3 regions of the Nitrobacter vulgaris genome follow, and region 1 is predicted to be linked to each of the others. Evidence: predicted binding sites of a transcription regulator. Region 1 holds the regulator's gene; each other region holds the start of a gene.
The links. The regulator PhoB, encoded in region 1, activates phosphate uptake and scavenging genes when phosphate is short. The targets are predictions, from matches to a motif close to TGTCATNNANCTGTCAT.
Positions count from the first base shown of each region.

Region 2: GGQ85_RS15965 (PhoX family protein) is a predicted target of PhoB. The motif match lies at 4,434-4,450, and genes of this name have one in related genera.
Region 3: GGQ85_RS01625 (OprO/OprP family phosphate-selective porin) is a predicted target of PhoB. The motif match lies at 2,054-2,070, and genes of this name have one in related genera.

Region 1 covers NZ_JAVDPZ010000008.1:101,430-108,189, reverse strand. The annotation lists gene GGQ85_RS07300 (aspartate aminotransferase family protein) at 1-727, opposite strand, end outside; gene GGQ85_RS07295 (GcrA family cell cycle regulator) at 1,183-1,689, shown strand; gene phoB (phosphate regulon transcriptional regulator PhoB) at 1,939-2,643, opposite strand; gene phoU (phosphate signaling complex protein PhoU) at 2,665-3,381, opposite strand; gene pstB (phosphate ABC transporter ATP-binding protein PstB) at 3,415-4,233, opposite strand; gene pstA (phosphate ABC transporter permease PstA) at 4,230-5,075, opposite strand; gene pstC (phosphate ABC transporter permease subunit PstC) at 5,158-6,147, opposite strand; gene pstS (phosphate ABC transporter substrate-binding protein PstS) at 6,275-6,760, opposite strand, start outside.
Region 2 covers NZ_JAVDPZ010000030.1:11,820-18,579, forward strand. The annotation lists gene GGQ85_RS15950 (CYTH and CHAD domain-containing protein) at 1-1,230, shown strand, start outside; gene GGQ85_RS15955 (DUF6894 family protein) at 1,412-1,651, opposite strand; gene GGQ85_RS15960 (hypothetical protein) at 1,953-2,294, shown strand; gene GGQ85_RS15965 (PhoX family protein) at 2,401-4,392, opposite strand; gene GGQ85_RS15970 (nuclear transport factor 2 family protein) at 4,675-5,148, shown strand; gene GGQ85_RS15975 (L,D-transpeptidase) at 5,369-6,226, shown strand; gene GGQ85_RS15980 (hypothetical protein) at 6,465-6,590, opposite strand.
Region 3 covers NZ_JAVDPZ010000002.1:125,497-132,256, forward strand. The annotation lists gene GGQ85_RS01625 (OprO/OprP family phosphate-selective porin) at 512-2,005, opposite strand; gene GGQ85_RS01630 (hypothetical protein) at 2,324-2,509, opposite strand; gene GGQ85_RS01635 (helix-turn-helix transcriptional regulator) at 2,845-3,075, opposite strand; gene GGQ85_RS01640 ((2Fe-2S)-binding protein) at 3,279-3,485, shown strand; gene GGQ85_RS01645 (hypothetical protein) at 3,774-3,965, opposite strand; gene GGQ85_RS01650 (hypothetical protein) at 4,207-4,464, opposite strand; gene GGQ85_RS01655 (hypothetical protein) at 5,098-5,478, shown strand; gene GGQ85_RS01660 (hypothetical protein) at 6,178-6,480, opposite strand.

The DNA.
Region 1 (6,760 bases):
TCACATCCGGCGCAACGCCAATGCGCTTGTAGGCAAAGAGATCGCCGGTACGCCCCATACCGGTCTGCACCTCGTCAAAAACCAGCAGCAGGCCGCGCTCGTCGCAAAGCTGACGCAGCGCTCGGAAGAACGCGTGGGGCGGCTCGCGCACGCCACCTTCGCCTTGCAACGGCTCGATCAGGATTCCGGCGGTCTCAGGACCGATCGCCTTCTTTACGGCTTCGATATCGCCGAGCGGCACTTGGTCAAAGCCGTCCGCCGGCGGCCCGTATCCTTCGAGATATTTTTTCGAGCCGGTGGCAGCCAGCATCGCCAGCGTGCGACCATGGAAGGCGCCTTCAAAGGTGACCATCCGATAGCGTTCCGGATTGCCCCTGTGGGCATGATAACGGCGCGCGACCTTGATGGCGCACTCCACCGCCTCTGCGCCGGAATTGGCGAAGAAGACGAAATCGGCAAAGCTCTGGTCGCAGAGCCGTGCCGCCAGACGCTCGCCGTCGGGCGATTTGAAAAGGTTCGAGACGTGCCAGAGCTTTGCCGCCTGCGCCTGAAGCGCGGCGACGAGATGCGGGTGACAATGGCCAAGCGCATTCACGGCAACGCCGCTGGTGAAATCGAGATAGCGTCCGCCGTCGGAGCCAAGCAACCAGGCTCCCTCGCCGCTCTCGAATGAAAGATCGGCCCTTGCGAAAACGGGCAATAGATGAGACGCCGCTGCTGTAGTCATGACGATTTGCCGGTTGATGGGAAGCGGAACGGCTCGGCTGCGCTGTGGCGCGACCAACGAACTGTCAGCCCCGGAAACGAAATGTGCCGCCTTTCAAGGCGGCACGCGACGGTTATTCTAGGTGCACGGCGATTACTGTCAATATTCCACTTGTGCTTCGGTGATGCGGGAAAGTCGCAGAATGAGCCGATTCTCTCATTTTCTTGCAGAACATGTGGACGCCGTAAGGCCCGACTCTTGCGCGTGAGTCACGGCATATTGTAGCCTTAGGCTTGTCGAATACGACATCTCGTGCGGCGTTTTGATCCTCGATCGGTCCCTGTTCTCAGCGTAAGCGCCCGGGCGTTTTCCCGCCCGGCGAGGGTTAAGGGATTCTGCCGACACGAGTTTCTCAGGGGGCGCTTCAGGTGCGCGGCCTTGCGGGGGGCACGCCTTAAACAAGGGAACAATGTGCGATGACGGTGATAACCTGGACCGACGACCGTGTCGAACAACTGAAGAAACTTTGGGAAGCGGGACTTTCCGCAAGTCAGATCGCCGCCGAACTCGGCAACGTGACGCGTAACGCGGTGATCGGCAAGGTGCACCGGTTGGGTCTATCGGGCCGCGCCAAGAGCCCTTCGTCAACGGTGCCGCGGCCGCGCAAGGCCCGTCCGGCCCAGCACATGATGCGGGTGTCCCGCCCTGTCTCCCGGGGAAATACCGCGCTCGCGCAGGCCTTCGAGATTGAACTCGAGCCAGACCCGATCGCCTACGACAATGTCGTGCCTATGAGCCAGCGGCTATCACTACTCGAACTCAGCGAAGCCACTTGCCATTGGCCGGTTGGCGACCCCTCGAGTCCGGAATTCTTCTTCTGCGGTGGCAAGGCTCTCACCGGCCTGCCCTATTGCGCGCACCACTCGCGCATCGCCTATCAGCCCGCCGCCGACCGTCGCCGCCAAGCGCCGAAGGCGCGGTAATCACAGCGTAACTTCAAATCTCGTCATAGCCAGGCTTGAGCCGGCCATTTCGTTTTGCGTCCAAGCAGATCGTAGATCTGCGGGAAGCCGCGGTTGACGCTCTATAGCGTTTTCGAGTGAAGTCGATGCCGGTTCGCGTGAAGGAAACGCGTCAAAACAACATCAAGACCTTCGTTTCTGATTCAATCAAAAACAAAATGCTCTAGCGCAGCATCACGACGATTATCGACGCTGTTCAGCTATCCCCGCTTACTCAGTCGCGCTCGCGAACTGCTCGTCCAACGCGTAGCCTGCACCACGCACCGTGCGGATCGGATCCGCCTCACCACCCGGACTGAGCAGTTTACGCAGTCGTCCGATGTGAACGTCGACGGTGCGCTCGTCGATATAGACGTCACGGCCCCAGACGCTGTTGAGCAATTGCTCGCGGCTGAACACCCGGCCGGGATGCTCGAGAAAAAACTCCAACAGCCGATACTCGGTCGGGCCAAGATCGATCGAACGACCGGAACGCGCAACGCGGTGCCTATCGCGGTCGAGCTCTAGGTCGCCAAAAATCAGGATCGATGCCAGCCGCGCCGGACTCGCGCGCCGCAGCAGGCTTTTTACCCTCGCCAGGAGCTCCGGCACCGAGAACGGCTTGACCACGTAGTCGTCGGCGCCGGTCGCAAGCCCCCGCACCCGCTCGCTCTCCTCGCCGCGAGCGGTGAGCATGATGATCGGAAGCTGCTTGGTTTCGGGACGCGCCCGCAGCCGGCGGCATAGCTCGATGCCGGACAGGCCCGGCAACATCCAGTCCAGCACCACAAGATCGGGGATGCGCTCTTTCAGCCGCGTATCCGCCTCATCGCCCCGCGTTACCGTTTCGACCTCATAACCTTCGGCTTCAAGATTGTAACGCAGCAGCGTCGTCAACGCTTCCTCGTCTTCCACTACCAGAATGCGTGCACCCATCGTGTCTCGCCTGATCCCGTTTCAGTTCTGTGGAGTCGCCGATGCGAAACCAGTCATATCCCCCTTGGGACGCTTGTCGAGAATCTGCTGACCCTCGATCATGTAGAACACCGTCTCGGCAATGTTGGTGGCGTGGTCGCCGATTCTCTCGATGTTCTTGGCGCAGAACATGAGATGAATGCAGAACCCGATGTTCCGCGGATCCTCCATCATGTAAGTCAGGAGTTCGCGGAACAAAGAGGTGCAGATAGCATCCACCTCCTCGTCCCCCTTCCAGACTGCCATCGCCGAAGGCAGATCGTGCGCCGCATAAGCGTCGAGCACCGACTTGACCTGGGACCGCACGAGATCGGTCATATGTTCGAGACCGCGGATCAGTTTCAGCGGGCGGAAATCGCTGTCGATCGCAACCACGCGCTTGCCCATGTTCTTGGCGAGATCGCCGATGCGCTCCAGATCGATAGCAACTCGCATGGCGCCGACGATCTCGCGCAGATCCACGGCCATCGGTTGTCGCCGAGCGATAGTCAGCATGGCGCGTTCCTCGATCATGCGCTGCAGCTTGTCGATTTCGGCATCGGCGGCCACGACGCGAGCACCCAATGCAACGTCGCGGCGGATCAACGCGTCCAGGGATTCCACGATCTGCCGTTCAGCCAGTCCGCCCATTTCGGACACCAGCCGCGTCAGCTCCTGGAGGTCGTCGTCGAACGCCTTGGCGGTGTGTTCGAAAGCCATATCAAAATTCTCCTCGCGTCTCCGCAGGCAGCCTCAGCCGAAACGGCCGGTGATGTAATCCTGGGTGCGGCGATCTAAGGGCGATGTGAACAGCTTGTTGGTCGGACCGAATTCGATCATCTCGCCGAGATACATGAACGCGGTGTAGTCCGATACGCGCGCCGCCTGCTGCATATTATGGGTAACGATCGCAATCGTGTAGTGCCTTTTCAGCTCATCGATCAGCTCTTCGATTTTGGCCGTTGAGATCGGGTCGAGAGCCGAGCACGGCTCATCGAACAGGATCACCTCGGGCCGCACCGCAACGGTCCGCGCGATGCACAGGCGCTGCTGCTGACCACCGGAAAGGCTGAGTCCGCTCGCATTGAGCTTGTCCTTGACCTCGTTCCACAAGGCGCCGTCCCGCAGTGCCTTTTCCACCCGATCGTCCATTTCCGATTTCGGCAGCCTCTCGTACAAGCGGATGCCAAACGCAATGTTGTCATAGATCGTCATCGGAAACGGCGTCGGCTTCTGGAACACCATGCCGACCCTGGCGCGCAAAAGATTAAGATCGAGCTTGGGGTCCAGGATGTTGGCGTCGTCCAATAACACGCGTCCTTCGACGCGCTGGCCGGGGTACAGGTCGTACATGCGGTTGAAGATGCGAAGCAGGGTCGATTTTCCGCAACCCGAGGGGCCGATGAAAGCCGTCACGCGGTTGCCGGCGATCGACAGGTTGACGTTCTTTAGCGCATGATGCTGGCCGTAATAGAAATTGAGGTTAAGAGCGTCGATCTTCACCGGAATGACCGGATCAATCACCGGCGGTGGAGCAGCCGAGCCTGAGGCGGCGACGGAACCGTGGGTCATTTTGCGATCCTCTCAGAACCCATCAACCTCGCAATGATGTTCAGCGCCAGTACCGCCAAGGTGATCAACAGCGCGGCGCTCCACGCCAGTTCTTTCCAGTAGACGTAAGGGCTCTGCACGAAGTTGTTGATGGTGACAGGAAGGTTAGCGACCGGGTTGGTCAGGTCCATGCTGAAGAATTGGTTGCTCAAGGCGGTGAACAGCAGCGGCGCGGTCTCGCCGGCAACGCGCGCGGTGGCAAGCAGCACGCCGGTGATCAGGCCGGTTCGCGCGGCGCGATAGGCGATGCGCTTGATGACGAGCGAGCGCGGTAAGCCGAGCGCGGAGGCCGCCTCGCGCAGCGAGTTCGGCACCAGGCTCAGCATGTCCTCGGTGGTGCGCACCACGATCGGAATGACGATCACGGCGAGCGCTAGTGACCCCGCGAGTGCCGAGAATCCTCCCATCGGGACCACCACCGCGCCGTATACGAACAAACCGATGATGATTGAAGGCGCACTGAGAAGGATGTCGTTGATGAAGCGAATGACCGGCGCGAGGCGATCGTGCTTGCCGTATTCCGCGAGGTAGGTGCCCGCAAACATCCCGATCGGCGCACCTACCCCCACACCTATCACCGTCATGATGATGGAGCCGACAAGAGCGTTCAGCAGACCGCCTTCGGACGCGCCGGGCGGCGGCGTGTTCTGGGTGAAAAGCTGCCAGCTCATCCCGGCGAGACCGTTATAGAACAGCGTGAACAGAATGAGCCCGAGCCAGGAGACACCGAATGCGGCGGCAACAAAGCAGAGGGCGCGGACGATAACATCTCGACGGCGGCGGGACGCATAGATCGGATTCATGGCTTGACCTGAACAGGCATAATCGCTGGACAAACGAATTCGTTTGTCGGGAAAAACCGGGTTCCGTTCTTCCGTGCCATGCCTATTTCCCTGCCTTCTTCTCCAACCGCAACAGCAACAGCCGCGCTGCGGCGAGCACAAAGAACGTCAGAACGAACAACAGCAGACCGAGCAGCATCAGGCTCGACTGATGCAAGCCGTCGCTCTCCGCGAACTCGCTGGCGATCGCTGCGGAAATCGTCGTGCCGGGCGCGAAGATCGATGGCGAGATGCGGAACGAGTTGCCGATAATAAATGTCACCGCCATCGTTTCGCCGAGCGCACGGCCGAGCGCCAGCATGGCGCCGCCGATCACGCCAACGCGCGTATAGGGCAGCACAACGTGCCAGACGACTTCCCAGGTGGTGCAGCCGACGCCATAGGCCGCCTCTTTCAGGACGGGCGGCACGGTTGCGAATACGTCACGCGAAATCGCGGTGATGAAAGGCAGCACCATGATCCCGAGGATCAGCGACGCGTTGAACAGGCTCAGATACGACGGCGGACCACCGAAGATCGCACCAAGGACCGGCACACCTTCAAATAGGTCTATGAAGAAGGGCTGCACCGTGTTGGCGAGGATCGGACCGAGGATGAAGAAGCCCCACATGCCGTAGATGATCGAAGGAATGCCCGCGAGCAGCTCAATCGCCATGCCGATCGGCCAGCGCGCCCACAGCGGGCACAGCTCGGTAAGGAAAACAGCAATTCCGATTCCGACCGGGACAGCGATCATCATGGCGATGACCGAGGTCAGGACGGTGCCGTACACCGGACTCAGCGCGCCCAGCACCGGCGGCTCGGCGGACGGCGCCCAGCGCTGCGTCGTCAGGAACCCGCTTCCATACTCCACAATCGCAGGCCAGGATCCCACGACCAGCGAAATGATGATTCCGCCAAGCAACATCAGAACGAGCATCGCGCTGATGCGCGTGGTCCAGTAGAACGCGCGATCCCCGAACCTGAATGCGTTCAGAGCGCGGGTTCGATCATAGCGGTCCGCCGACTCCACCGCGCTGCCATGAAGGGCTATTTCCGTCACGCCTATTCCTATGTCCTGTATGTCTCGCAAAGCATCATGCCCGGGATACGGAGACAGCTTTTTTGCACCAGTCAAAAACTAGTGGAGGAGCGCTCTGGCGCTCCTCCACTACCCAAGATCAGCTTTTGATCTCGGAGGTCCAGGTTTTCTTGATTTGCTCGACGACCGAGTCCGGCATCGGAATGTAGTCGAGTTCCTCAGCCATCCTGCCGCCCTTCTCAAACGCCCATTTGAAGAACTTGATGGCTTCAGCGGAGGCCGCCTTGTCGGCCGGCTCATTGTGCATCAGGATGAACGTCGCGGCTGTGATTGGCCAGGAAGTCTCGCCCGGCTGATCCGTCAGGATGACGTAGTATCCCGGCGAGTGAGCCCAATCGGCGCTGGCGGCCGCGGCCTGGAAGGAAGCGATGGTCGGCTGCACCGCCTTGCCGGCCTTGTTGACGAGCGCGACATAAGTCAGCTTGTTCTGCTTGGCATAGGCGTATTCGACATAGCCGATCGAGTTCTTGGTCTGGCCGACATTGCCGGAAACCCCTTCATTGCCTTTGGCACCGACACCCGCCGGCCATTCGACCGCGGTGCCCTCGCCGACCTTGGACTTCCA
Region 2 (6,760 bases), on a different contig from region 1:
TTCGCTCGCGGCACTGCACTCGCGCCCCTACTGACTGCCGAGCTTACAGAGCGGCTGAGTCCCGTCTTCGAGACGCAGGTGGAGCGCGTGGTCATTCCCTTGCATTTTGGCAACAGCGATATTGAACTTGCCTTCGATCAAGGTCGCGTGGCCACCATGGATGCGAAGCTCGACCTGGCGGAAATCGAGATCGAATTGAAATATGGTGATCGGCGTGACGCGGCACGACTTGCAGAAAAGCTAGCGCGCAGCGTTCCCATCACGCTGTCCGTGGGTTCCAAGGCAGAGCGAGGCTATGCGTTGCTTGAGGGCACGCTGGATGCCCCTGTCTTTTCCGAGCCTGTCGTGATTGGGAAAAAGGCCACGGTCACCGAAGCTTTTGTCGCGGTGAGCTTCGCCTGTCTGCGCCAGATCGCGGGGAACTACGGCGCTGTGCGGCACGGCGATCCCGAAGGCATTCACCAAATGCGGGTCGGCTTGAGACGGCTGCGCGCGTCGCTATCGCTGTTCAAGAAGATATTGCACGATGGCAAGGTCACCAAACTAAAACGAGAGATGAAATGGCTCACTGGGCAGCTCGGTCAGGCGCGCGACTATGATGTTTTCGTCAGGAAAGCCCTGGTTTCGTATCGCGCTGAGCAAAGGGATCGGCGCGAGCTCGAAATACTGCAGAATGAGCTCGAAAGAACCCGCAACGCTGGTTTCGTAACCGCGAGAGCGGCCGTTGACAGCGAACGTTTCCGTCGCCTTTTGCTGGACGTCGCGTTAAGGCTGCTCGATAGCGGGTATCACAACGATAGTGATGCTCTAGCGCGGGCTTTAGGTGGATGCCCGGCGCGGACGTTCGCGCAGAACGAGCTGGCGCGCCGTATCCGCAAGATCAACAAGCGGTTACGCAAGTTTAAGCAGCTCGATGGGCGTAGACGTCACAAACTGCGGATTGCAGCGAAGAAGGTACGGTATGGTCGCGAATTCTTTAAAGCTTTCCGTATCGGTGGCCGAAAATCCGGACGTAAGCTCGATCGCGCCCTGAAAAAGCTACTGAGTGGGCTCGGCGAGCTTAACGACATGCGGATGCATCAGCAGCAAGCACACGACTTCGCGCGATCCAGCCCCGCGGCTCAAAAGGCTTTCGCGATTGGCTGCCTCATCGGCCACGAGGAGGTTACTGCAAACGACGTACTTGCGGAGGTGATTGCGGCGGGGAAGCGCTTGCGGAAGACGGCATGACTTCTCTGCAGCGAACGAACCGGTCGCTTGGCTAAATCCAGAAGCCGCCGGTCTGTCATACTCCGGTCCGGTGGCTTCGTTGTAAATCGGCCACCTCTCGTTCAGGCGTAGTGGGCGCATCGCTGCCCTCCGACAGTAACCCTGCCTTCGAATCGGTTGATCGAAAACATGGCTGGTCGAGCTATGATTTCACATGAACTGTAAAGCGTGCTTGCAAGACAGGACCTTTATCATCACGAACCTCAACCGCTAAAAGGCCGCCCTGACCGTCGATACGGCGGCTACGGATGGCATCCTTTGCAAGGTCAGCTAACGACAGCGCGGCTTCTTCCTGTGCAGAATGGGACGAAGCGAGCTCAAGCCCTTCATCATCCGGCATAAGGTCATCTCCATCGCGCACATCGAAATAGTAACGAGTCATCGGCAAGTCCCTGATCAATCGGATACAACCCTTAAGCGCCAGATTTGTTCGGCCGCGCGTGCGTCTGCGGGTGATAAGGTTCGCCAGGTTGGTAAACCTCGAAGACAACCGCGTCATGACGCCGTCTAGAGCCGCGGTGCTGACTACTTGGCCATCCCCGAAGCTGGTGCTCTGGCCGACGAAAGCGAGCCTATGCTTCGCTGATTACAAGGCCGCGAGCGGATTTCCCGACGATGCAGAAACGTCATCTCCTTGACTTGGCTGGTTACTACGATCGCTATCGATGCCGCGGGAAGCTCCCATGCAAAAGAAATTATGCCACGAGCGGATTGCAAAAGCGCTCGTTGAGAATGCGATCAACGATGGCTTTCTAATTTCGGTCACGGGGACGCAAAGGGTTGTCGACCGATCACGGAACTTCGCCGAAATCACCAAGGCGATGTTCAGCACCGATATGGACACGCTCACACTGAATGTCGAAAAACGGCGTGTCGGTATCATCACTCTGGCTTACGGCAACGGCGATAACGGCTTGGGTGTGATCAGCGATCACACTGACGTCCCGCACATTAACCGTTTAGTTGAGCAAACTCTGAAGGAACTGGAACCGAACTCCATGCCAAATCTGCAGAGGCCGGATTAACCTCTATCGATAATCCAGTGTGGAAAAGGCGTCCTCGTGATGGATCTTCCCCATCTCGTCATCATTCGGGCATCGCCACGCAGTGGTATGAGCAGACCGATCAAGCTCAGACGATACCACCATCCTCGCGGGTAATCACAAGCGTCGCAGACCGCGGCACCGCTGAACCGCCGGCTGGCCAGTGGCTACCAAGACGTCCTTGCGCAAACTCATCGGCGCTCGTATGGGCACCTGGATGCTGAACGTTGACGAACATGGTGCGGCCGTCCGGCGTCGTCGTCACGCCAGTGATCTCCTGCCCCAGCGGTCCTGTCAGAAATCGACGAATCTCTCCTGTCATTGGATCTGCGCATAGCATTGCGTTGTTTCCGAACGGCTCATAGCGGCCCTTGTTCAGTGCGCAGTCGCCGATGTCGGTCTGGATCCACAATCGGCCGTTGGCGTCGAACCACAGCCCATCAGGACAAGCGAACAGGTTGTTATCGTCCAGCGGACGCCCGGTCAGGTCGCGGCCAGAGGCCTGGTCGCCACCGATGACAAACAGATCCCAACGGAAGCTTGTCGCTGCGTGGTCAGCGCCTTCTTCGGTCCAACGCACGATATGCCCGAAATAATTCTCAGCGCGTGGATTTGCCTTGTCGACCTCATCCGGCTTGCGCTTAACATTGCTCGTGAGACTGAAGTAGACCGCGCCGGTCGTTGGTTCAATCGCACCCGATTCCGGCCGGTCCATACGGGTGGCGCCGACATGTTTCGCCGCGGCACGGGTGTTGACCAGCACCTCGGCCTGACTGCAGAATCCGTTTTCAGACGTCAGGCCGTTCTGACCAGCCGCAAGCGCCAGCCAGTCGCCGCTCCCGTCATCATTGAACCGCGCGACATATAGCGTTCCGTCATCGAGCAGATGGCCACCCGCGCTGGCGTTGTCATAGGGCTGCGCGCTGACGAATTTGTAAATGAACTGGAACATGGCATCGTCGCCAGAATAGCAGACCAGCGGCTTGCCTTCGGTCGCCGGCGCGAAGACAACACCCTCATGTGCGAAGCGCCCCAGCGCGGTGCGCTTGACCGGTACCGCACCGGGTCGCGACGGATCGATCTCCACCATCCAGCCGAAGGCGTTTGGCTCGTTGCGATAGTCCTCGGCCGGACTTTGCGTTTTACGCGAGGCATCGAAGCGAACGAAAGCATCGTCGCCGTTGTCGGCCAGTTCCCAATGATAGCGCGTCTTGCCGCGCGGCACCCGATACTGGCTGTGCTCCCGCGGCTGATCCGGCTTGCCTTCCTTGCTGTCGTCGTTGCGAAAATACAGCGCCCAGTTCTCCTCTGCGGCAAGATAGGTGTTCCATGGTGTCGCGCTCGACGCACAATTGCCCAGCGTACCGCGTACGCAGGTGCCGTCTGGGCTGTATTTCGTTTTGACGAAGTCGCTCCCGCGCACGGGTCCAGCCAGCTCCATCTGCGTCAGCGCGGTGACTCGCCGATTGCGAGGGTCGGCGACGGCCACCCATCGGCCACCGGCCTCGCGGCGGATTCGAACGACACTGACGCCATGCGCATTCATTTCCTTGAGCACGTCGTCAGCCGGTCGGCCGCCATCGATGAGATAAGCATCTTCGGCGCAGAGCTTGAGACCGGAGGCGGAGATGTGCATTAACCGCGGTTCGACGTATTCGTGGTTGATAACAAGCAGCCCGTCATCGGTATGGCCATCGATTGCGAAGAAGTGCATCCCGTCATGGTGACTACCGACCTGCATCGCCTGATCCTCGCCGCTGTTGTCGATCGTGAAGGCTGGCATGCGGCCCAGGATTGGCTCGCCCCATGGCAGGATGAACTGCACGCGGTATCCTTCGGGAACGGCCACCCTATCGGCACGGCTGACCGGGACTGCTTTGAAATCGAGGCGGTCCTTGGCGGCTCGTCCATCACCAGGGCGAACGAACAACGCGGCGACCGCTGTAGCCAGCGCGCCAGCGAGCACGTCCCGGCGCTTCAAACGCCGCGCGACAAGATCGCCAAAACGCGGGTTTCCGGTCTCAAGGCATGGCGGCTCATCACCGCCGTCGCCGCGAATAATCTCGATGGTCTGGCTCATCTCGGACCCCCAATAGAAGAGTTCGAAATTACCGCCGCTGTATGACAGTTAGTTCACGCCATCGATGGCAGGCGAAGATGGTTCAGGTCCATGGTTCGATAGGGACGATCTGAAAGATCAGCTTGGCCATTTGATTTGTCCCTTTTATTGTTCCAACTCCAAGGACGAACTGCTCACGACAATTCTGACAACGCTTCTGGAATTTCTGAGCACACCGGCCACGATGCCCCGACTGAAAGTCGGGCCTGCGTGCCATCGCAAACATCAACAGGAGAATTACAAATGTCCGAAGTTCGTCCGCCAGTCCCGCCGTTCACGCACGAAACCGCGGTCCTCAAGGTGCGAGGAGCCGAGGACGGCTGGAATTCCCGCAATCCAGAAAAGGTCAGCCTCGCATATACTTCGGACAGCCGCTGGCGGAACCGGAATGAGATTTTCTCCGGCCGCGACGCGATCGTCGAGTTCCTGACCCGCAAATGGGAGAAGGAACGAGAATATCGCCTCATCAAGGAATTGTGGGCATTCAGCGATTCACGCATCGCCGTGCGCTTTGCGTACGAATGGCAAGACGCGGGCGGCAATTGGTTTCGCTCTTATGGTAACGAAAACTGGCAGTTCAACGAAGCTGGCCTCATGGCTGTTCGCCATGCCAGCATCAACGACCTCTCGATCACAGAGAACGCACGCCTCTTCCATTGGACTATCGGCGCCCGCCGCCCGGATGATCATCCGAGCCTGAGTGATCTCAATCTTTGAGTCTCCTGGATCTCCTGCCTCCTCGGCCACGCACCGTGTTCTTCACGGTCGCCGATCGCGGTGAAGCGGGTTAGCCCGCTTACCGTAACTAGAGGCTGATTTTGGTTTGCCAAACGAGCATTAACGACGCCTGACGATCTCCGGCCCAAGCGGAATCGCTTCAAAGTTTATTATAATTTGCTGAGATACTTCTTCCGAGAAAATGGATCTGGGAAGAAATATGGGTAAGCGGGCCAAACGTGGAAAGACAGAGTCGATAACACTTCCGGTCGCAGGAAGAGTTGCAGTCGGCGTCGTGGCCGCTGCCGCATTGGGGTACAGTTTGCTGTCTCGCCCTGCGGGGGTCGAACCAGTACGGAGGCCATCCGCGCGCTTAGTCCAGGTACCGTCGCCCCCAGCTCACGTATCAACTTCAATTCGTGTAGCGTCAACTCAAGCTGCAATCCCTGCCCCCGCGCCTCGGGTCGAAACACCAAAAGCCGCTGACGCTCCCGGTAGACTTGTTCGGCAGGTGGTTGACTACGTCAGCCACCAGACGCCAGGCACAGTCATCATCGATACAGGAAACACATTTCTTTATCTCGTTTTGAACGACGGGCAAGCGATGCGCTACGGTATCGGTGTTGGCCGCAAAGGTTTTACATGGTCCGGCGAGCAAGCTGTGGCCCGCAAAACAGAATGGCCGGATTGGCGTCCACCTGCAGAGATGCTGTCTCGCCAGCCTTATCTGCCGCGATTTATGGCAGGCGGTCCCGGCAATCCACTCGGCGCTCGGGCGATGTATCTAGGCGAGACCGAATATAGGATTCACGGCACCAACAAGCCCGATACGATTGGGAAGCGGGTTTCGTCCGGCTGTATCCGGCTGACCAATGAGGACGTCATGGACCTTTATGAGCGGGTGAAGGTCGGAGCGAAAGTGATCGTGCTTCCGGTAACCGCTGCTCAACGACCATCGCAGGGAAACCCGGCCGACGCCGCCTTCCGATCGCCGGACCCGGCATTGCCATCGAACCGGCTCCCGGCAACCGACGCGCAGGGGCCGTCATCTCGACCGAAGATGGCCAAGGCTCAGTAACTTACGTGTAGCCCATGTTCCTATCCGAGAGCCGAATGGGTGATGCGGAAACTAAAATAGTCGTCGACAGACCTGGAGCGCCTTCAGGACCTACTGGCGAGATCGCCATGACAAGGATCATGGCCTCGACCAGTTTGCTTCTCAGCAAAGTGGTCGCATCCCATTTGGTCGCAGCGGGCGTGGATGGCGACGTAAGAGGCGAAGACAACGCCAGCGGTCAGGCGCCAGCGTGGATCCGCTACAATTCTGAAGGATCATCCGGCCTTAGATAAGGGCCATAGAGCACGTCCTGCCGCCACTCATAGAGCTTCACAACAACAGCACCCATCGCAACTACAACAAAAAATAGGGCTACCTCGAACATCGTCGATCTCCAATCGTGCGACACACTTCGATCGACGCGATGGATTGGTCAACGACATCTAGGGGGTAGTGTTAATATGCACCGCGGACGAGCATCGAGCCGTCGCGTTCAGTTCCAGATTTAACCCGAGGCCGCAACATCAAGCTTAATGCGCGAGTTTCATTGCGCGG
Region 3 (6,760 bases), on a different contig from region 1:
ACCTTTTGATTGCGATTTGTGCGACAACGATACTGAGTACTTCAGCGCTCGCTTTTTCCGGTAAAAACGAAAGCGGCAAAGGTGATCGGGGTTATGAAGGTCGCGTTTATCTGGCCTACGACTCCGGCGGGGGGTATACCCCTGCATACCACCGCAGAGGATATGGGCCCTCTTATAGTGGCCTTCGCCCCCACCTTGTCTTCCGTGAGCGCTGCTCCTTCACAAATGACCCGAGCTGTTAGAGCTTTGGGCCTCGCTCTGAGCGTGTGCGCTCAGAGCGGATTGTAGTGGGTCCCTCCATCCATTTGAAATTGCGTCGCCCAGGCGCTTGGACTTTTCTGAGACCTAGCTGCTGAAGGCACGATTGCGGGAAGGGGCGACGACGATGTCCCGCTTCTGCTACTGATCGAGGCGGGCAGAGGCGCCGCGATTGCGCTCGATCAATTACCTCGCAAGTGGAGAATCTGCGAAGCACGGGAGCGCCGCCTTTTTTGCTGCCTTTATAGGGGTCTCAAAATGCCCACTGGGTGCGCATCGCGTAGGCGTCCCATTTAGCGCCGAGATCCTGACCGGGAAGGTTGGATTTCGCTATCGTGCCGTGGATCCAATTGAACATAACGCGCATGTTGTCGTTGAGATACCAATTTAGGCCGACGGTGACGTTATTTTGCTTTCCCCCGAACACCAGGTTGTCGTTGAGATCCATGTAGCTGTAGCGCGCCGCGATCTCCCAAGCGCCGATACCGCCTGCCACATCCCAAACGAAGGGGTTGCTCGGGCGGACGCCGCCGAACGCAGCGTCATGTTGGAGGTATTTGCGCTTCTCCCCAGTAAGAATATAACCGGCCTGAACATAGCCCCCCTTAAAATGGAGATCGGTATTTCCGAAGCGGGAGACGCTGTAGTCGAAATATTCGCTTTGTGCATGGAAAGGGCCGATGGCGCCGCCGACTTCGGCACTCAGCACCCGGACGTCATCGACATTAGCAATGTTATGGGTGTCGAGCACCCGGGTCGGATCGATGCGAAGTTCGATGCGTTCGCGCAACCGGATGTCATTGACGCCAGGGGCGCCGCCGGTGTCGGCTAGATAGAGCACCTCGCCGCCGAACAAGAAGGTAGCCACATCAGTGTTGATCGGCGTGAAAACCAGGCGGCCAACCGCTGAATAGGGTACGCGCAGCGTATGATCATAGGCGCGCTCGGGCCCCGTCAGGTAGGCCCCGGCCCACCACCACTTGTCGTATTTGATGACCCCGACGGCGGCGCGTTGGCCTCCAGCGCCAAGGTCGGCAGCCATCACTTGCGCAGAGGAGCGCTCCATGAATGTGATGTTGTTCGAACTGGTGGCCTGTTCGAGGCTCCACATCACTTTCATGTAGCCGATGTCGATGCTCGTGTTCTCGAAGCCCTTGTACGACAAAAAGGCGTTGTTGATCGTCCCCGTGCCGTCCTGAGAGCCGCCGAATTCACCGATCAACGCATATACCCAGTCGCGTGCGAATATGCCGGTGATGCCGATACGTGCGCGGCGCGCGTTGACGCCGTCCTGCAGATCCTGCGGCACGGTTGCAGACGAATTTGGCGTGTAATTATAGCCCCCGACATCGAAGTGCAGGCGGCCGGTGAGACCGACGCAGTTGAATCCATCCGCGGTGCAGAAGCGGGGAGCGCCGCCTTTCATTGACACCAGAACGTCCGGCGGTGCGAACGTCCCCTTTGTTGGCATATAACCGGCGCTGGCGTTCAGGAAGGTGTTGTGCTGAACGCTTTCGAGCTTCTTTTCCAGCACGCTAATTTGCTTTTGCAGATCTTCGACCTGCTCCGGGGTTACAACCTGTGCGTTCGCTTGTGCAGCACTAACCGCGCCGACAAGAGCGATCGCTCCAAGAAACGACTTTGTGCTTACCCATCTGGGCTTGTGCCGAAACGGCCCTTCCCGAGAAAATGCACCAACCTTCGTTCCGGATTGACGAATGTTTCGGTTCTTGCGTCGCGGCAGCATCAGACCCCTCCCAATTTCTTAAACTTGGGGCCCGTCTAAAATAGTTCCATTACAGGTGTACGACAGGCGTGAGAACACAGGACCGATTCCGTTCGACCATTTCCCCCGCCACCCGACGCAGCTGCGTTACCGGCGCAACTGGTGCGAGAGGGGAATTTTTGAGGGGAAGTGCGGGCGATGGCTTCGCGGGGAAGAGTTCATTTATCCGGAACGCCAGCAAGGCTTACCGCAGTTACGTGAGCCGGTTAATATGTTTAAGTTTGGGAGAAGGCCGGCGGGGAGATAACGGCGCAATAAGTCCCAACCGTCCCGTGACGGTCATTTCGGTGGTTGAAGCTCCGGCGAATTGATCCAATTGTAAAGTTCTGTGGCTTGGTCGGCCTGTGCGATTTTCTTGAGCAACGCGTCTTGTTCTGGCCCGGGCGCCATCGTCTCCGCCTGTTTTCGAACCTCGTCGGCCCATGCCGCAAGGCGTTCCTGCAGGGTGGTGGGTTGCTTGGACATGGGGGTGCTTCTCCCGCTTTTAGACGAAAGAGGGGATGTATTTTGTGTCTCTGACTTACTCTGTGCGAGTCAAAATTTGATGACAGCTACGCGAGGCGACACCGTTGAGCGAAGCCCGCGAAAAGCCCCGCCGGTCTGAGGCACAGCGGGCCTGATCGGTTCAGGGATCATGGGTCTCGCACGAGCCCGTTCCGGGCGATTCAATGCGCGGGGCAGAAGAGCGTTCCAAGAAAGCCCCTATGGGCGGGGTTCGCGACCCCCTCAGTAGTATGACGTTCGGGCGGCCGGCTTTTGAACCCTAGTTGCAAATTTTTTTGCCACGACGGCTGTGAATGTCAGCGTTTCCGGAGCCGGACGCCGGCGCCACCGCCGTTCTCAGGGATAAACTGTGCACCCGCATCTTCGAGAGCGCGTTGGATGGAGGCTGAGGTGGCAGCCCTTGGGATCGCCGCTCCTCGTTCAATGTTGTGTAACGCCGCCGTGGAAATATTGGCCGCTTTCGCCAAATCAGCCTGCTTCATGTTGAGCATGGCTCGCGCGCCTCGAATCTGCTCGGGTGTGATCATAGCTTCGTACTACGCGCGCTTAGACCTTTCAAAAGTACCTTCGCTCTCGCCGCCAACTCGCGGTATCAGGGGTTTTTCGCGGCTCAGAGTTGCGGAATCCCGCAGTTTGGAATTGCTCGAAACAAGCGGGTTTTCCTTTGCGTTTCGCGGGATGGCCTAACAATATCGATCCGCAAATCGTCATCCCATCGGGTCCGGTTTTCATGATCGTTTGTTCCTGTAACGTATTGACCGATCACGACGTTCGCGCTGTTGTCACCGCAGCAGAAGATTTGCCGCGCTCCGCGAAGCAGGTTTACGGGTGCCTCGGATGCAGTGCCGAATGCGGCCGATGTGCCCGGACCATCAAGACGATTATCACGGAAGCGCTCGGCACCTGTGCGCGGGAATGCTGCGCCGTCACGCCGTAATCCACGGAAAAGTCGAGCAGATCCAGGCCGAAAAGCGCCGTGTGAGCGCCGATTTGGCGCAAGACGAATGACGGATCAGGCGAAGATCGCTCTCAGAAAACTTGTAATCACCCATGCGATGGCGCCCGCGCTAAATGCCAGCGCTGGGTCTGGCAATCCATCCGGCGCGATTCGGCTCTCAGCCACCGCCAGAACTGTTGCATGGTCACCCTCATCTGTGGGCACGCAGACAGATCTTGCAGGCAATACAAAAGGGCCCAAGGAGACGATTTAATCAGGCACTTCGTTCTAGGCCTTGGTCACCATGGCCATGTCGTTATGCAGGATCTTTTGCTGCTCTCGGTTGTCCCACTTGATGGTGACACCGGCCCAATCCTTTTCGATAACCGTGCCGGCGTCCTTGCTATCGCCGTGCCAAATCACACGAGAGTTAACGGCTAGTGATCTTGATTCGCTTCCAGTCATCTTGCCGACCACCACGTGTGGGTCATTTTAGGGCTCGAAGGAGTGCCTCGCCGCAGAAGTTGGAATCTTTGCCTTCATCGCTGCTAAGCCTGCCGCCGTAATGCGAAACGTAGAGGCCGCTGGGACCTCGATCCAGCCTTTTGCGATCATTCTGTTGATTGTTACCGCCGCGGGTTGGAACTGCCTTTTATGTAGCTCGCCCCCTCGCTCGTGAAGAATCTGCAAGATGCTCCGCTCTCGATGAGTAGGTATGTGACTAGCTCTGGCAGGCATTAGCTGCCCTTCGTCTTTTTATCCCGCCTTTTTTCTTCTTAGGCGGCGGAGGTGGCTCGACGGCCTCACGAGCCAGCCGCTCGGCCCTTAGACGCTCGCGATTTTTGTCGAATGCCTTTGCTGCGTTCGCGTGCTCAATCATTGCCGATTTTGCGTCGGCGTCTCGAAGCACTTTGCGAGCTTCACGCGCCTCTTTCGAAATAGGCTTACGTGGTTCGTATTCCCCGGGCGTTTTACTCATTTCGTTTCCCCTTCAGCCCGATCTCGACAGCGCGGCGGATAGCCTCGGACGGCCGATACATTGTATTGGTTGGCCAGTCGGAGAAGGAGGAAAAATGAAAGATATCGACAAACTTCCACTGGCCCCGCGGACTGTCGCGCACGTTGGCCGCTAGTTATGTCGGCGTGTCGCCAACTACCTTTGACCGAATTATTAAGGACGGTCTGATCCCAGGGATTGGACGTGGCGGCTTTGCCGGCGCAGTTGATGCGTGCTGTGCGATAGGTTGGATGTACAAACTGGCCCGCCGGACGGAGGGTCTAAGCGGGCCAACTTGGGTTCGGGGATCACAGGGGGGTGTGGAACCCGTTCCAGATTATCAATGCGGTCGGATGAGCGGCGTTCCTATGCCCGGGCGAGCAAAGACAAGGCGGCGACCATCAAAAGACGAGCTACGGGGCAAGTCTTGGCGGTCGCCAAACTATAATCAGGCTACGCGAAATCAAGGTACGGATTCGCGTACTTGTTGTCTTAATATTTAAGTCACAAGGTGACGGGATGTTTACGTCACAAGATCACTGGTGAAACTTGGGATGGGGAGAGCCGCAACCCCGATCAAAAATTGCTAATTCGACGGGCGAGCAGCATCGAGCAATGGACCAGGTTATCATCGCCGTTTTGGTAGTTACCAGCGCATTGATAGGTGCGGCCGCAGGATTGCGCTTTAAAGTCTTCACTCTTGTACCCATAGCAATATTGATCGCTCTCGCCTCTGCTGCCGTCCTACACAGGAACGATTTCGGGGCCGTGAGCGGCATTGCCACTATAATCGCGTGTCTGGTCGTGAACCAAGCTGCCTATATAATCGTCCAGATATTCACTCCGGCAGCCGATCTACTTTCCAATGAAGTATCCGACAGCGACCCAAGCTCCGGTCGCGAGCAGGGTGTCCGCAGCGATAACGGCGATTATCGCAATCAAAAGCCATCCCCAACCGGTGCCTTCAAAGGCAGCTTTTATGCCCGCAAAAGGTAGCGAGGTCTTACCGGCTTGGTCGATGGACATGAGAGCTATTGATCCTGAGGAGAGCGCAGCAGCGGCGTGCGGTCTGATCGGCGCGCTTCCAACTCAGTTCCCTTACGTTAGTTCCTTAAATTAATTGAACTGAACCTAAAATGCGTCATTTCGCCTCTCACGACGCACGTGGGCGCTAGACCATTTATTCCGCGCTACCTTTCCGCTCCGTAGCTTTGTCCGCAGCTCAAACGAACGCGCAGCTGCCGGCCGCTAAGCCAGCAATTGCGCCCAACTCTCTAGAAAAGCGCCGTTCTTAAACGAGTGAATTTTCTCTCGCACCGTCTCGTGCTACGCGACGACGCCGTACCAGCCAATAGACACCATAACCGACGGCGAGAATCGGAAGGCCAGCCGCGCCGGCGATCGGTCCAGGCGCTCCGTGCACACGACCAGGCTTGTTTTGGCCGGGAGCGTTTTCGCAATTGCCCCGACCGTTGCAAGCGAGAGCAGGAGTGGCAATGATGACAGCGAAGGCTGCCGCGGACAACATCTTGAGCGCCGTCTTCATTGATTTTGCTCCAAGTTTTTGAAGGACCGATTCAATTATCCGCGCGTTAAAATTTAAAAATACCGCGATTTAAATCTTCACGCCAATTAAATCGAAATGTGGGCGTCTGGTTCCCTTCACGTTGCGTTACAAAGTGGAGGGCTTTTCGTTCACCGATCCCGCGCCAGCCTCCGTTTGCGCCACGTATGGCTCTTCTTGCTTTTTGGGTTGCCGATCGGCGGTGGAGTGTCGCCGTACACGGCTCGATAGAAATTGATCCGCGCCATGAACACGAACGGGCCGCCGTGCTCTGCGGCTTCCTGAAGCACCTTCGCTGCGCATTGCCAGGGCTCGGTTTTCCCGACCTTGGCGGGCAGGCTGGTCGCATACTCGGCCGCCTCTCCAATGGTGCGAATGGTGCCGCCGTCTGGCATCGGGATGGGGTCTTGGAAACGGTGGGACCAGTTCACCATCCCGAGCTCGGCCTCGTAAAATCGATTACATCGCTCCAGTTCGGGCGGGTATCGACCCAACCAACCGCCCCACACACCGTACATCGCAAGTGCGCGCTGATGTCCGACCAGTCCCAGTCCGGCAAGTCAGCGATTCGAAGTATCGAGTTATGCCCGCACACCCCGCCGTTAACGTCGCCGACGCAATGAACGAGGATGGTCTTTATCGTGATGTCTCGCTTCGGCTTGCCAGTCCAATATCGTAAGGAGGATGCTGGCTTCTTTCGCTAGGGTTTTCGTT